3 regions of the Cupriavidus sp. GA3-3 genome follow, and region 2 is predicted to be linked to each of the others. Evidence: predicted binding sites of a transcription regulator. Region 2 holds the regulator's gene; each other region holds the start of a gene.
The links. Region 2 encodes FNR, which switches genes on or off when oxygen is low (the NO sensors DNR and NnrR bind a similar motif). Its sites were predicted from a motif close to TTGATNNNNATCAA; they were not measured.
Positions count from the first base shown of each region.

Region 1: the regulator FNR is predicted to act here: its motif matches at 2,428-2,441, upstream of C265_RS31295 (DUF3149 domain-containing protein).
Region 3: the regulator FNR is predicted to act here: its motif matches at 3,789-3,802, upstream of C265_RS29240 (universal stress protein).

Region 1 is NZ_KB944469.1:8,870-14,288, forward strand. Features, by position in the region: gene C265_RS08215 (MFS transporter) at 148-1,548, shown strand; gene upp (uracil phosphoribosyltransferase) at 1,751-2,401, shown strand; gene C265_RS31295 (DUF3149 domain-containing protein) at 2,529-2,693, shown strand; gene C265_RS08225 (helicase HerA-like C-terminal domain-containing protein) at 2,746-4,272, opposite strand; gene C265_RS08230 (YebC/PmpR family DNA-binding transcriptional regulator) at 4,492-5,217, shown strand; gene purD (phosphoribosylamine--glycine ligase) at 5,302-5,419, shown strand, end outside.
Region 2 is NZ_KB944471.1:214,080-219,498, forward strand. Features, by position in the region: gene scpB (SMC-Scp complex subunit ScpB) at 1-512, opposite strand, end outside; gene C265_RS10995 (sulfite exporter TauE/SafE family protein) at 1,081-1,839, opposite strand; gene fnr (fumarate/nitrate reduction transcriptional regulator Fnr) at 1,918-2,643, shown strand; gene C265_RS11005 (hypothetical protein) at 2,707-2,952, opposite strand; gene C265_RS11010 (membrane protein) at 2,949-3,158, opposite strand; gene ccoG (cytochrome c oxidase accessory protein CcoG) at 3,188-4,660, opposite strand; gene ccoP (cytochrome-c oxidase, cbb3-type subunit III) at 4,710-5,419, opposite strand, start outside.
Region 3 is NZ_KB944504.1:162,556-167,974, reverse strand. Features, by position in the region: gene C265_RS29255 (RidA family protein) at 178-732, shown strand; gene C265_RS31945 (cytochrome c) at 987-1,370, shown strand; gene C265_RS29245 (LysR substrate-binding domain-containing protein) at 2,196-3,023, opposite strand; gene C265_RS32715 (hypothetical protein) at 3,055-3,231, shown strand; gene C265_RS29240 (universal stress protein) at 3,855-4,295, shown strand; gene nhaA (Na+/H+ antiporter NhaA) at 4,512-5,419, shown strand, end outside.

The sequences.
Region 1 (5,419 bases), on a different contig from region 2:
CGCCAATTGGAGTACTCACCACGTTTCGTTGCAATTCGGTGCGATTGCCCCGGTGTGATCATCACGCATTAGTCAGTACCGTCTGGCCCTGCTTCGATACGTGTGCGTCCGAGTTCAAGAACCAGCCTATAAAGACAGGTAGACAACATGTCGTCATCAATTTCATCCATGGCAACAACGACCATCCCGGAAGTCACGCTAGGCGCGTCCCCACAGCCCAGCGCGCGGGGAGCGTCGCCTCAAACCATCACGATCGAGCAAGGCATCCGCGCGGCCGGCGTCGGCCGGTTCCAGTATCGGCTCTTCGTCATCTTCGGCCTGGTCTGGCTGGCTGACGCGATGCAGGTGCTGTCGATCGGCTTCACCGCGCCGTCGATTGCGGCGACCTTTGGCATTCCCGTACCGACCGCTCTGCAGACCGGGACGATGTTCTTTGTCGGCATGCTGATCGGCGCTTTCGTGTTCGGCCGGCTGGCTGACAGGATCGGCCGCCGGCCCGTGCTGATGATGGCGGTGGTCATCGACGCCATCTGCGGTGTCGCTTCCGCTTTCGCACCGGACTTCCAGTGGCTGCTGTTGCTGCGCTTCCTGACCGGCATCGGCGTCGGCGGCACGCTGCCCGTCGACTACACCATGATGGCCGAGTTCCTGCCCTCGGACCGGCGCGGTCGCTGGCTGGTCCTGCTGGAGTCGTTCTGGGCCGTCGGCACGATCCTGCTCGCCATTCTTGCGCTGATCGCCGTGTCGCGAGGCAATGATGCCTGGCGGCTGATTTTCCTCGTCACGGGCATCCCGGCCCTGGTCGGCGTGGTGTTCCGCTTCTTTGTTCCCGAGTCTCCGCTCTACCTGAATAAATCGGGTCGCTCGGCCGAGGCGCGCGCGGTGCTGCAGCGTGTCGCCACCGCCAATCGCGTGTCCGTTGAAATCGGCAACCTGGAGCCGCAGCCGATGGAGCGCAAGTCGGTCTTTGCGCTGTTCGCGCGCGGCTGCCGGCGCCGCACCATCTGCCTGCTTGCCGCCTGGGCGCTTATCTCGATCGCCTACTACGGCGTTTTCGTCTATCTGCCGGTCAAGCTGGCGGGCCAGGGCTTTGGCTTCATGCGCGGCCAGGTCTTCCTGATCGTGCTCGCGCTGGTGCAGCTCCCCGGGTTCGCGCTGGCCGCGCACGGCGTCGAGCGCTGGGGCCGCAAGCCGACCCTGATCGGCTTCCTGCTGCTCAGCGCGGCAGGCTGCATGCTCTACAGCCTGGGTACGTCCACCGCGCTTATCGTCGGCTCGACCCTGCTGATGAGCTTCTCGCTGCTCGGTACCTGGGGCGCCCTCTACGCCTTCACGCCCGAGGTGTACCCGACCGACCTGCGCGCCAGCGGGATGGGCACTGCGGGTGCGATGGCGCGCTTTGGCGGCCTGTTCGCGCCGTCCATCATTGCACCGATCATGGCCAGCCAGTTCACCCTCGCCCTGGCGCTGCTTTCGTCATTTCTTGCCGTGGCGGCGATCGCCATCTACATGGTGGATATCGAGTCGAAGAACCGCGCGCTTGACTAGCGCAAGGCGCCGCCGGACGCTCCCGGCGGTTCAGGGAGCCCGCCGGCGGCGCTGGCGTGGGCGGGTCCCGGAAGCGAAGCCACGGGCAGGGCGGCCCGCTTCCATTACAATCCGGCTGCAACGGCGCGGCGCGCTGGTCGACCCGATCTCGCCGCCCGCTTCACCTGCTTGCCCCTATCCCGCCGAGCCCTCGCCGCCAGCCATGAAACAAGACCCGCGCTTTCCCAACCTGTTCATCCTCGACCACCCGCTGATCCAGCACAAGCTCTCGCACATGCGCGACAAGGAAACGTCGACGCGCACCTTCCGCGAACTGCTGCGCGAGATCACGCTGCTGATGGGCTATGAGATCACCCGCAACCTGCCGCTGACCACGCGCCGCATCGAGACGCCGCTGGTGGAGCTGGACGCGCCGGTGATCGCCGGCAAGAAGCTGACCATCGTGCCAGTGCTGCGCGCGGGCGTGGGCATGAGCGACGGCCTGGTCGAGCTGATCCCGTCGGCGCGCATCGGCCATATCGGCGTGTACCGCGACGAGCAGCACCGCCCGGTGGAATACCTGGTGCGGCTGCCCGACGTGGAGGACCGCAGCTTCATCCTGTGCGACCCGATGGTCGCCACGGGCTATTCGGCTGCGCATGCCGTGGATGTGCTCAAGCGGCGCGGCGTGAAGGACGAGGCCATCACCTTCGTTGCGCTGGTGGCGGCGCCCGAGGGCGTGGAAGTGTTCCAGAAGGCGCATCCGAACGTGCAGCTGTTCGTGGCCTCGCTCGACAGCCATCTCGACGAGCACGCCTACATCGTGCCGGGCCTGGGCGATGCGGGCGACCGCCTGTTCGGCACCAAGAACTGAGTGGCGCGCGGCGGGCTGGCTTGCGCTTGACCGGCCTCAATAGTCCGCGCCACAGGGCTCCCTACACTGGCGGCAGGCGCCGGCGAGACCTCGCCGGCGGCCATCGCCAAAGCAAAGGGAGCCAAGCATGGAAGCCTTCAAGATCCTGTTCAGTACCAGCACCGGCCTGATGAGCCTGGGCGTGATCGTCTTCATCATCGGCATGGGGTGGTTCTTTGCGCGGATGTTCGCGCGCAAGATGCGCGAGGATGCGGCAGCGGCCAAGGCGCAGCAACAAGCGCAGCGTCGCTAAGGGAAAGGGCCGCATCGTGCGGCCCTTTCCGTCATTGCGTCAGTCCGGGTCTTTACTTCTTCTTGCCCAGCAGGCTCCCCAGCACGCCGCGGATCAGCTCGCGCCCGACCTGCGAGCCCACCGTGCGCGCGGCCGACTTGGCCATCGACTCCAGGATCGAATCGCCGCGGCCGGTCTTGCCGGTGCCCTTGGTCAGCGTGCCGAAGATGTCGCCGGCCGTGCCGAGCCAGCCGCTGTCCTGCTCGCCCGCTGGCTGCCCCGCCGGCGCGCCTCCGGCGCCCTTGCCGTTGCCATTGCCGACCGTCGCCACGCTGCCGCGCAGCTTTTCATAGGCGGATTCGCGGTCCACGGTCTTCTCGTAGGTGCCCGCCACCAGCGAACCGGCGATCAGCTGCTTGCGCTCTTCCTCCGTCGCCGGGCCGATGCGGCTGCCCGGTGCCAGCACCCAGGCGCGCTCGGTCACGCAGGGCGTGCCCTTGGCATCCAGGAACGACACCAGGGCCTCGCCCACGCCCAGTTCGCCGATCGCGGTTTCCAGGTCCAGCTTGGGGTTGGCGCGCATGGTGGTGGCCGCCACCTTGACCGCCTTCTGGTCGCGCGGGGTAAAGGCGCGCAGCGCATGCTGCACGCGGTTGCCCAGTTGGCCCAGCACGGTGTCGGGGATGTCGATCGGGTTCTGCGTGACGAAGTACACGCCCACGCCCTTGGAACGCACCAGCCGCACCACCTGCTCGATCTTGTCGAGCAGCGCCTTGGGCGCATCGTTGAACAGCAGGTGGGCCTCGTCGAAGAAGAACACCAGCTTGGGCTTGTCCAGGTCGCCGGCCTCGGGCAGCTTCTCGAACAGCTCGGACAGCATCCACAGCAAGAAGGTCGCGTACAGCCGCGGCGCGTTCATCAGCTTGTCGGCGGCCAGGATATTGACCACGCCCTGGCCCTTCTCGGTCTGGATGAAGTCTTCCAGGTTCAGCATCGGCTCACCGAAGAAGACATCCCCACCCTGCGATTCCAGCGCGATCAGCCCGCGCTGGATGGCGCCGATCGAGGCGGCCGAGATATTGCCGTACTCGGTGGTGAACTGGCCGGCGTTGTCGCCGACGTACTGCAGCATGGCGCGCAGGTCCTTGGCATCGAGCAGCAGGAGGCCATTGGCGTCGGCAATGCGGAACACCAGGTTCAGCACCCCCTGCTGGGTGTCGTTCAACTCCAGCATGCGCGACAGCAGCAGCGGGCCCATGTGCGAAACCGTGGCGCGCACCGGGTGGCCCTTCTCGCCGAACACGTCCCACAGCGTGGTCGGGCACGCGCCCCATGCCGGCTCCGGCAGGTTCAGGTCGGCCAGGCGCTGCTTGAGCTTGTCGGACGGCTGGCCAGCCTGCGAAATGCCGGTCAAGTCACCTTTGACGTCCGCCATGAAGACCGGCACGCCCAGTCGCGAGAAGCCCTGCGCCAGGGTCTGCAGCGTGACGGTCTTGCCGGTGCCGGTGGCGCCGGTGATCAGCCCGTGCCGGTTGCCCATCTGCGGCAGCAGCACCAGTTCATGTTCGGCGTTCTTGGCGATGAGGATGGGGTCGGCCATGATGTTCCTGGGGTTTTGAGGTCTGGCACCGCGGGACTCGCCACGGCAGCGGCGCGGGCAGGCCCGCGTGATAAAATCCTGGGCTGATTATAGCCAGCCGCCAGGCATATCCGTCACCTGGCGCGCGCTGTCCGAGGGCTTTGCCACCCCGGCCACGGCGCGCATGGCAACCCCGCACAACATCACCGCAGATCACCGCATTCCGCTTCGGAGAGAATCATGGCCGGTCACTCGAAATGGGCCAATATCAAACACAAGAAGGCCGCCGCTGACGCCAAGCGCGGCAAGATCTGGACCCGCCTGATCAAGGAAATCACCGTTGCCGCCAAGCTCGGCGGCGGCGATGTCGACTCCAACCCGCGCCTGCGCCTGTCGATCGACAAGGCCATGGACGCGAACATGCCCAAGGACAACATCCAGCGCGCGATCCAGCGCGGCGTGGGCGGCATGGAAGGCGCCAACTACGAAGAAATCCGCTACGAAGGCTACGGCCTGGCCGGCGCGGCCATCATCGTCGACTGCCTGACCGACAACCGCACCCGCACCGTGGCCGAAGTGCGCCATGCGTTCTCCAAGCACGGCGGCAACATGGGCACCGAAGGTTCGGTGGCGTTCATGTTCACCCACTGCGGCCAGTTCCTGTATGCCCCCGGCACGCCGGAAGACAAGCTGATGGAAGCCGCGCTCGAAGCCGGCGCCGACGACGTCGTCACCAACGACGACGGTTCGATCGAAGTCACCTGCCCGCCCAACGATTTCTCGGCGGTCAAGGCCGCACTGGAAGCCGCCGGCTTCAAGGCGGAGGTGGCCGACGTGGTGATGAAGCCGCAGAACGAAGTCAGCTTTGCCGGCGACGACGCGGCCAAGATGCAGAAACTGCTCGACGCCCTGGAAAACCTGGACGACGTGCAGGAAGTCTTCACCAACGCGGTGATCGAAGACTAAGCTGCAACAAGCCCCCATCGGCGGCGCCCCGGACACAGCCCAGGCCGCCGCCTTTTAGTATGTGTTTCTTTTCTGGCAGTGATCATGAAAGTATTGGTTGTCGGCTCGGGTGGACGTGAACACGCGCTGGCCTGGAAATTGGCCCAGTCCCCCAAGGTGCAGGTGGTGTACGTGGCGCCGGGCAACGGCGGGACCGCGCTCG
Region 2 (5,419 bases):
TGGGCATCTTCCAGCGGCGGCAGCTCATCCAGCGTACGCAGGCCAAGATCGTCCAGGAACGCCTTGGTGGTCGCATACAGCGCCGGCCTGCCCGGCACGTCGCGGTGTCCGATCACCTCGATCCAGCTGCGGTCCTCAAGCTTCTTGATGACTTCCGTGCTGACCGTCACGCCGCGGATTTCCTCGATATCGCCGCGGGTCACCGGCTGCCGGTAGGCAATGATCGCCAGTGTTTCCATCACCGCGCGCGAATATTTTGGCGGCTTTTCTGGATTCAGCCGATCCAGGTATTCACGCATTTCCGGCCGGCTCTGGAAGCGCCAGCCGCTGGCCAGGGCCACCAGTTCCACGCCGCGCGGCCGCCAGTCCTGGCGCAGTTCATCAAGCAGCACGCGGATGGTGTCTGCGCCGACGTCGTCGTCAAACAGCCGCCGCAGATCATTGACGCGCAACGGTTCCTGCGCGCAGATCAGCGCCGTCTCGAGGACGATCTTCGCCTCTTGGGTATTCATGTTGATGGTGTGCAGCCTGTCTTTGCACCTGCTCCCGGACGGATCCGGGGCACCGGAGATTTTGGATACAGCGGTGCGAAAGCCACCGCCATCTCATTGCGCAGCTAGCCGGATACCTGCTGCATCCAAGCCGTGCACTTCCCTATCTTTGCATCGAGTTGCCGGGCGTTCCGGCAGGAGATCGTTCGCATGCGGTTATGGGCCAGCCAGCGAACCTCTTGCGTAGCGCGTCCGCACATACCGGACGTCGCTGTCAGCGAACTGAAGGCCTCGGACGCAAGAAAAACGGGTATCGGGAGCAAGGCCGGCATCGCCAACACCGCAGTGCCAGCCGGACTTTTGAACCAGATCTTTTGAACCGGATGGACTGTGGGGACGGGACGGGCATCGAAAACCTTCCGCTTCCCCTGCCCTGAACTCACCTTCTGGTATGAAGGCCGCCTGGCGCTGCTCGCCCGCTGCTTACCGCGGCTCACAAGACACCGCGCGATACCGCAATGTTGGCGATTGTATGGCATTCCCGCCCCCGCCTGCAACCATCATCCGTTGCCGGCGCAGCGCCGGCGCCTCAGAACACCAGGCAGAATCCATGCTCGGCCAGCGAATGTGGCAACAGCACCGCTCGCGCAATGCCAAGGCCGCCGAACGCCATTACCGCCAGGCCGGCCCCCAGTCGCACGCCGGGACGTCGCGACAGCGTACGCAAATAGCCTGACAGGCCGGAGAGCACCAGCAGGTTAGGCAGTGTGCCGAGCCCGAACACGCCCATCACGAGTGCGCCGGACGCCGCATTGCCCGCCAGCAGCGCGAGCGTGAGCGCCCCATAGACCATGCCGCACGGCACCAGCCCCCACGCCAGGCCCACGCCGTATCGCCGCGCCAGGCAGCCGCGTGCGCGCACAAAGGACGGCATGCCGCGTGCCACGCCACCCAGCCGGCGCGCCACCGCTGCGCTGGCACGCGACGCCAGCCGCTCCAGCCAGTCGACGGTAAACGTGTTGCCGCGCAGCAACCGCCAGCCCGACCCCAGCAGCATGACGCTGCCCGCGCCGAACAGCCAGCGCTGCACCGGCAGATAGTCCTGTTTCCACGCCGAAGCACCGACCGCGCCTAGCGCGGCCCCAAGCAGCATATAGGTCGAGATCCGGCCCAGGTGCATTATCAGCAACTCGCCGAGCCAGGCGGCACGGCTGGGCACCAGACTGATCGTCGCCGCCGCGCCGTGACGCTGCTCCACGGCCAGCGCCACGCCGCCGCACATGGCGGCGCAGTGGACCCCGCCCAGCAAAGCCAGCAGAAAAACGCTGATCAGTACGCCAAGTGTCAATTCTCACTCCCTACCACATCACATCGCACGGTAAAATGCCGTTATCGCGCCCTCGCTGCCATTTCTAGCAGGTTCCAATTGCTCACCTCCATTCCCATTACCGAGATGTCACCACGCTGCTCCACCTGTGCGATGGGGCAGCTGTGCCTTCCGGTCGGCATGTCGCAGCAAGACCTCGCCAAGATGGACACGCTGGTTCAGGAACGCATCCGTGTGCACAAGGGTGAAACCCTGTATCGCATGGGCGATCCGCTCACCGCGGTCTATGCCGTGCGCTTTGGCACGCTCAAGACCCACGTCACCACTGAAGACGGCCGCTCGCAGATTACCGGCTTCCACCTGCCCGGCGAAATTGTCGGTCTCGACGGGCTGGGCGAGATGCAGCATGCCTCCGATGCCGCCGCGCTGGAGGACACCGAAGTCTGCGTGGTCCGCATGAGCGAGTTGCAGTCCCTGTCGGCAGACCTGCCGTCGCTGCAGCAGCAGTTCCTGCGCCTGATGGGCAAGGAAATCACGCATGACCAACTGATGCTGGTCACGCTGGGCTCGATGCGCGCCGAGGAACGGCTTGCCGCCTTCCTGATCAACCTCTCTGAGCGCCTGTCGGCACGCGGCTATTCGGCGTCCGAGTTCGTGATGCGCATGAGCCGCGAAGAGATCGGCAGCTACCTGGGCCTGAAGCTCGAAACCGTCAGCCGCCTGTTCTCCCGCTTTGCCGAAGCCGGCCTGATCCAGATTCGCCAGCGCCACGTCAAGCTCGTGGACATCGACGGCATCAAGCAGCTCTACAGCCGCTCCTGCTAAGCGGCCAAGGCGCTGCCAGGTACCGCATGCGGACATGGCAGCGCAGACCTCACACCGATCCGCTTATTCCAGTTCGTCGGTATCGCTGAGCCGCGTCGGCATGGTGTAGAGCGTCAGTCCGCTGGACAACGCGCAGAACACCCAGGCCATCAGGAAACCAACGGTGTAGACCGATTCGCGGGACGCTTCGATCGGCTGGCCGAAGAAGTTCAGGTCACCGGGATCCACCACCGAAAACACCGTCGCGGTCGCGAACCCGGCCATCAGGAACGCCGGCCAGAGTACCCACATCAGCCAGCGCAACCTCATGGCTGCCTCACAGCGGCAGCCTTGGGCGGCGCGGCGTCGGCCTTCTCGACCACCAGGCCATGGCGCGTTGCACCCTGCACCGGCATGTCCGGATGCGTGGATGCCAGCCAGATCGTCACGCCACACGCCACCATCGCCACCAGCGGGCCGCTCATCAACAGCCACGGCCACGGCTCCTTCCACCACGGATTGCCTTGCTGACTCATCTTGCCCCCTTCATCTTGACGACCTAGCTTCACAAATCGCGCGGCACGATGAAACTGGTGGATTGCCGGATTTCGGCATGCCCCCGCTCCGTGCCTTCGCTCGTCACCGTCACGTTGATCTTGTGCGTGCCCTGCGCCGCGGCCTCGATCGGCACGCGGATCCGGATCGGCAGCAACCGGTTGGACGTCGGCGCCAGCGATTCGGCCTGCTTGTCGTATTCCACGGTCAGGTTCTTCAGTTCGTCGCTGTCGGCGCGCACGCTGATCTGCATCGGCGCTTCGGTGGTGTTGATCAGCTGCAGGCGATAGACATTCTCGATCCAGCGGCCTTCCACTTCACGGCCGAGCGCACCACGGTCGCGGATGATGTCGACCTTCAGCGGCGTGCGCAGCGCGATCGAAGCCATGAACCCGGCCAGCAACGCCACCCAGATCACGGAATAAATGACCACGCGCGGGCGCAGCAGGCGCTTGCGTGATGCCGCCGCGGACAAGCCCTTGCGCATCGCGTTTTCCGAGGTGTACCGGATCAGGCCGCGCGGATATTCCATCTTGTCCATGACCTGGTCGCAGGCGTCGATGCAGGCGCCGCAGCCGATGCACTCGTACTGCAGGCCGTCGCGGATATCGATGCCCGTCGGGCACACCTGCACGCAGATGCTGCAGTTGACGCAGTCGCCAAGCCCCGCCTTGTGGTGGTCGGTCTTGCGCGACCGGCTTCCGCGCGGCTCGCCGCGGCCGACGTCGTAGGTCACGACATAGGTATCGCGATCCACCATCACGCTCTGGAAACGCGCATACGGGCACATGTACTTGCACACCTGCTCGCGCATGAAGCCCGCATTGCCCCAGGTGGCGAACGCGTAGAACAGCATCCAGAACGACTGCCACGGCCCCAGCGACAGGCTGAGCACCTCGCCGCCCAGTTCGCGGATCGGTGCGAAATAGCCGATGAAGGTAAAGCCGGTCCAGAGCGCAATCAGCACCCACAGGAAGTGCTTGGTCGCCTTGAGACGGAACTTGCGCAGGCTCCACGGATCGCCATCGAGCCGGATGCGGGCGATGCGGTCGCCTTCGACCCGCCGCTCGATCCACATGAAGATCTCGGTGTAGACCGTCTGCGGACAGGCATAGCCGCAGAACAGCCGCCCCGCGATCGCCGTGAACAGGAACAGCGCCAGCGCCGAGATGACCAGCAGCACCGCCAGGTAGATGACGTCCTGCGGCCACAGCACCAGCCCGAAGATGTAGAACTTGCGCTCGCCAAGGTCAAACAGCACGGCCTGGCGGCCATTCCATTGGAGCCAGGGCGTGCCGTAGTAGATCAGCTGGGTCAGGATCACCAGCCAGACCCGCCAGCTGGAGAATGCGCCCGTCACCGAGCGCGGGTAGATCTTGCGGCGGACCTCGTAGAGCGTTTCGTCAGAGGTCTCGCCCGGCGCAGCGGCCGACCGTTGCAGGTCGGCCGCCCGGGCCATTTCTTCGGTCCCGGGTGCGTTCATGGGCATGCTCTCCCGCGAGCTGCCAGCGCCCGCTCACATGAGTCGTCGGTCATTGCCCGGCTCCGCCCCCAGTATTGGACAGACCCCAGACATAGGCCGTCAGCATCCGGATGCGTTCAGGCGTCAGGATCTCCTCATGCGCAGGCATGTGGTTGTTATGGCCCTTCAGGATTGCGTCGACGATACTGCCTTCCGAGCTGCCATACAGCCAGACGTTGTCCGCCAGGTTGGGCGCGCCGAGCGCCTGGTTGCCCTTGCCGCCGGCGCCGTGGCATGCCACGCAGGTCGTCTTGAAGGCGCCCTCGCCACGCGACGCACGGATCGGGTCCGACGACAGGCCCGACAGCGAGCGCACGTATTGCGCCACGTCGCCCGCCTGCTTGGCGTCGATGGCCGCGGCAAACGGCGGCATCACGCCATTGCGGCCCTTGGTGATGGTCTGCTGGATGATGTCGGGTTCGCCACCATAGAGCCAGTCGCTGTCTGTCAGGTTCGGAAAGCCGCGGCTGCCGCGCGCGTCCGAGCCGTGGCATTGTGCGCAGTAGTTCAGGAACAGGCGCTGGCCGATCTCGCGCGCCTGCGGATCCGCCGCCACCTGCTTGACGTCCATCTTCAGGTACTTGGAGTAGATCTCGTTCTGCATTTTCTCCTGCGCCGCGCGGTGCGCGGCAAGTTCGCCCTGCGTGGAGAACTTCAGCACGCCGGCATACGAACCCAGTCCCGGATACAGCACCAGGTAGGCCAGGCTGAAGATGCAGG
Region 3 (5,419 bases), on a different contig from region 2:
GAACTCCCTCCGTGGACCAGGCAGCGGGAGTCATTTGTCCGCCCAAGGGGCGACCACTCGATTTAGTCGAGACGAACGCGAGCACGTTCTTCGCATATGCGTTCTTCGTTTTGTACGGTCCGGCAAGGCAACGCCGCGTTGTCCGGACCTTCATCCTTTACTTCCCAGGCCCTGCCCATGCGCACAGCACGCTTGCTATCATGTAGTTCTATCGCGGCCCTTGCCACCCTCGTTGTGCCGGCGCTCTGCATCGCCAATGCCAACGCCGCCGAGCAGATCGTCAGGCATCGCAACCCGGCGCACATGACCGAACCGTGGGCGCGTGAGTTCGCGGAGGTGATCGAGATTCCCGCCAATGCGCAGCTGCTTGTGCTCAGCGGCGTGGGGCCCACGGTGGCGAATGCCTCGGCGCTGCCCGATACCGCGGCCTCCTATGGCGACACCGCAACCCAGACTCGCAGCGTGCTTGGCCAGATCGAGCGCATCCTCCAGGATCGCGGCTATCGCATGGGCGACATCGTCTCCATGCAGGCGTTGATTGTGGCAGACCCGGCCACGGGCGAGCCAGACTTCACCGGCTTCTCGAGCGCCTATAAGCAATACTTCGGAACAGACAAGCAGCCCAACGTGCCGGTGCGCACGCGAGCCGAAGTCTTGCGGCTGGTGCCGCCGGGATGGCTAGTCGAAGTCACCGTCATGGCGAGCCGTGTGCCGTCGCGGCGGCCACAGTAGAAGACATAGGCTAACTAGCGGTGTGCCGCAACCGGGAGGGCGGAGCTCGAGTGGCCGGGCGCAGGTAGTGGGACAGCGCACCTAACTCTCGGTTGAACATGACTGAGTGCGCCGAGCCGCCGCCTGCGAGGCGGGTTGCCCAGGGATCGGCTTGGCGGCCCGACGAGCTGTCGCGTGTCGTGGCCCTCATGTGTTGCAGTGGTGCTCCCCGGTATTTCCTCTCGATTATGATCTGATTTATACAATAAGGCCAAATGAAAGTAAGAGCATTATGCATCGCTTCGCTAGGAGTTGTGGTGCTAACTCAAACATCACTATCCTGTGCGCAAAATTTTAATGGGAAAAATCTCTTTACGCAGAGATGTGCCATATGCCATGGAGCAGACCTCAAAGGGACAGGGCCATTGGCCAAGAAAAGCATTCCTCCCACACCTGATCTGACAACCGCCGCTTTCAAAAGACGACTCAATGATTATCCTGGTGTTATTGTTTCATCGGTGATACTTCGTCCAAATGGAGACTTGATTCCAAGAACTTTGCAAGAGAATGGTGTAAGGCTGGCGCCGCACTCTTGGACTGTTCAAGATTTTCGAGATTTAAATAAATACATGAGTGGTGTGATTTCAAATAGCCGGTGATCGTGAGGCAAGAAGACGATACGGAAGTTCGGTGATCGCGGCCACTTTTCCTTGTGTCCGGCCGTTAGCCAGACGACATTAGTCTGGCGTGAAGGGCGGCCAGATTCTAAGAGACTGCTCTGGATTTGAACCGTTGTCTGCGCCGGTTCGTAGGCAGTTCAACTATGGAGCTTGCGCATCCGCATGTCCTCGATCATGCGCTGGCGCGGCGGGCTGATGGTAGGCGTCGGGATTGACATGGCTGTGCTCCTGTCGAGAATCGAGGCAAATTGCCTCGATTCTCAACATAGGGAACAGCACAGGCGGTTCAGTCACTTTGTGCAATGGCCGGAGGGCTACCGCGCGAACGGTTTAGTCCACTGGCCGGACCCGGACGACCGCGCAGGTTGGTGGATGACTGTGATCGTAGACCGTGCCTCCTGCCCTACCTTCGACACGACGTTGCTGTCTCAGGACAGGTTCACTGCTTCACGGGCCAACTTCAACGAAGAGACCAGGCGGTGCACAGAACGCACGCCCGTGCCGACTTTTGAAAACATGCTGGCGGTACGACCTTATGCCACGCCTTAACATGGCCAGTCTTGCAGTGCTCAGCCATCTCACTTGCGTCGATCCGTTTCCATCACCGGGCCCTGGGCAGCATGCAGCGGGAATCGGCCTGGCCCGTCGACGCCGCACCCCGGCGAGGAGCCGGCGCGTCGTGTCGCGCTGGCGTGGCTGACCTCGGCCGATCCGGCAAATGCGGTGCGCCTCGCATCTGATGAAGAGCGCGGCGCGCTGCTATCTGCCTTTAGTACAGACTCAAGTAGCCCGGCGGGGTTACCATCAGCCGTTTCCCTCGTCCCCCCCGAAGCCGTCGATCAGCGCATCCCATCTTGGCGGCGCGGTAAATACCTCATCCAGCAAGTCGAGGAATGGCCGCACGTTGGGGCTTGCGCGCCGGCTCTCGGGCCATAGCGCGGTAATGTTCGCGCGAGGGACCGCTAACCGCGGCATGACCGGGACCAGCTCCCCTCGCATCACATGCGTCGCCGCCAGATAGGTCGGCATGATGCCGATCCCGCCGCCGGCGATGACGATCGACGCCACCACGTCGCTTACATCCGCGACGATGCCCGCATCCGGAGCAATCTCGACCAGCTCCCCATCCACGGAAGACGGCCAGCGCAACGCCTGGCCCGAACTCTGGAAGCGGAATTTCACGCAGTCATGCCGATCCAGCTCCTCCGGGCGCGTGGGCGTGCCTTTCCGAGCCAGGTACGCGGGCGCGGCAAACGCGCAGATCCGGTGCGGCGCCAGATGGCGCGAGATCAGGCGGGAATTCGGGAGATCGCCTACGCGGATGGCGATATCGATGCCCTCGGCAACGAGGTCGGCCATCTGGTCGCGGATGCGCAGGTCGACCGCGAGGGCGGGATGCCGCGCGCGAAATAGCACCAGCGCCGGTGCCAGCACATGCACGCCGATCGGATACGGCGCCGCCACGCGGATTATCCCGGAAGGACCGTTTCTAGTGGAAATCGCGGCCTGCTGTATTTCCTCCGCTTCGTGCAACAGGCGCATCGCGCGCTCGCGCAACCCCTCGCCCTCGTGGGTCAGGCGCAACGACCTCGTTGTGCGGATGAACAGCGGGATCCCGAGCTGCTTCAACACGCTTTCACCCGGCACCACCGACACCCCGCTGTTGGGCCGCACGCTCGGCGACGCCCGCGGCGGCTATGTCACGGAGCTCAGCGCACGGCTGCCGCTGAAGAAGATCGTTCCTATGCAACAGGCTGCCGCCGCCGTCATGTTCCTGATCCAGAACGACTTCATGAACGGCGAGACGCTGCACATCGACGGCGGCCAGCGCCTGGTTTGAGCCGGCCTTGCCGGCAGCCAACGGCCAGGTTCCGTTTGGCCGGGGACGACATTGACCTAGCCTCACGCCGGCCGGCGCTCTTCAACGATCTTCTTGTCGCTACTGGCTGACGTGCCGGGCCCGGACGTCGCGCGAACTCATGACTTTCTTCCTGCTGGCTCCATGAGCACCGAACCAGGCTAATTGCGGCGCACGAAAGAGCCGCCATCTGCGGCTGATCCTCTACTTACCGCTTTAGGAGTCTTGAGTGCATCGAACGTTGCACCGACGCGATACCACCAATAAGTAGGCTTCGATAACCTCGCGTCGTTTGCGCGCATTGTTTCGGACGTCGCCGCGATTGCCCACCCATTCTTGAAGCCCTCGTCAACATTGTCGACAGCTTTTCTATTGTCGGACGGCGGCTGATAGTGCCTAGCACGAAGCGATCGGAGACCGCTCCATCGACAGCAAGGAGTCGGGCCATGCCGGGGTAACATTCAGGTACGTGTGCGACGTACTCCGGCGCGGGTGGTACACCGGGTTCTGCCTGGTTACAGGTTTGAGAGCGTGCTGCTTTGACGTGAATCAATCACAGGCGGAAGAGCTTACGTAAGCTTGAATCGTTGCTATAGGAGGCCGGGATGACCATTGTCGTGCTACCGAGCGACGGCTCGCCATACAGCATTAGAGCCGCGAGAAGACTGGTTTCTCCCGGTCTCTTTGAGCGCCCGCTGGAAGTGCACCTAGTGCACGCGTTTCCCGATATCAGCGGCAGGGCGCAGGCATATTTCTCGAAGCCCCAGATCGATCAGTGGGCAAACGAGGCCGCAGATAACGCATTCCAGGCAATTCGCCCATTACTGAAGGCGGCTCACTGTGCGGTGACCGAACATGCTTGCATTGGTGAGCCAGCGCCACGAATCGTAGACGTGGTGCTAGCGTGCCGAGCCGACGTCATCGTCATGGGCACGCACGGCCGGGGCGCTTTCCTGTCGGCCGTCCTCGGGTCGGTGGCAGCGCGCGTGTTAGCTTCCTCTCCCGTTCCGGTCTTGCTGGTGCCTAAGCACCATGGCCATGACTGAAGTGCGGCCACGGTGACACGCGATAGAGGTGAGTCTGCAGCAGTGCATGTCTGCGGGTTCCGCTGCTAGCGCAGGGGGACGGCTGCCGTCACAGACCGCATGTTGTCGTGCCGTCGCTTGTCGGCTGCTCATGTACAATCGCCGATAGGGTGTCTACGCTGCACGTCGCAGTGAGACAGGTTAATGCGTTGGTCGGGCCGCCAACGCAAATGCTCTATGACTGTGGACCGACTCCCGCCCCCACCGCCCCCACCACGGCAACCATTGCCGCGTGCTCAAGTTTTAGCCGAGAAGGCATTCTCGGCGCTCGAACATTTTCTTCATATCGAGGCCGTTAGCGGCATTGTCCTGCTCGCCGCCGCCGGGATCGCGCTGCTTTGGGCGAATTCCCCCGCTTCCCACAGCTACCACGCCCTATGGCATACCCCGCTCTCATTCGGGATAGGTAGCCATCTGGTATCGCAATCCCTGCATTTTTGGATCAACGACGCCCTGATGACCATCTTCTTTCTCGTCGTTGGGATGGAAATCCGGCGCGAAATCCATGAGGGAGCGCTGGCGAACGTGCGCCTTTCGGCCCTGCCAATGGCTGCGGCGCTTGGTGGCGTGATCGTCCCCGCGTTGATCTACCTCGCGATAAACACAGAGATGCCCCAGCGCCAGGGTTGGGCGGTGCCAACCGCTACTGACATCGCGTTCGCCGTCGGGGTGCTCGCGTTACTCGGCAAATCCATACCCGGCAACGTTCGAGTGTTCCTGCTCGCGCTGGCGATCATCGACGACATTGTCGCGGTCCTGATTATCGCAGTGGCCTTCTCGGGCGGGTTGGACTATGGGGGGCTTCTTGTTGCAGGTACAGGTATTCTAATGGTCCTGGGGCTGCAATGGATCGGCGTCGGAACCGCCTATGCTTACGTCGTACCGGGGGCCATTCTGTGGCTGGGAATGCTGAAGACCGGTGCCCACCCGACGCTCGCTGGCGTCGTGCTTGGCATGATGACGCCGGTACTGCCCGGTCGCACGCGAGAACGGCCTTTGGATGTGGCCATGCGTGCGCTCCTTGATCTGCGCGCTCGCGCGACCGCTCGGACACCTAAACCAGAACACATCGCGGCACCGCTTAA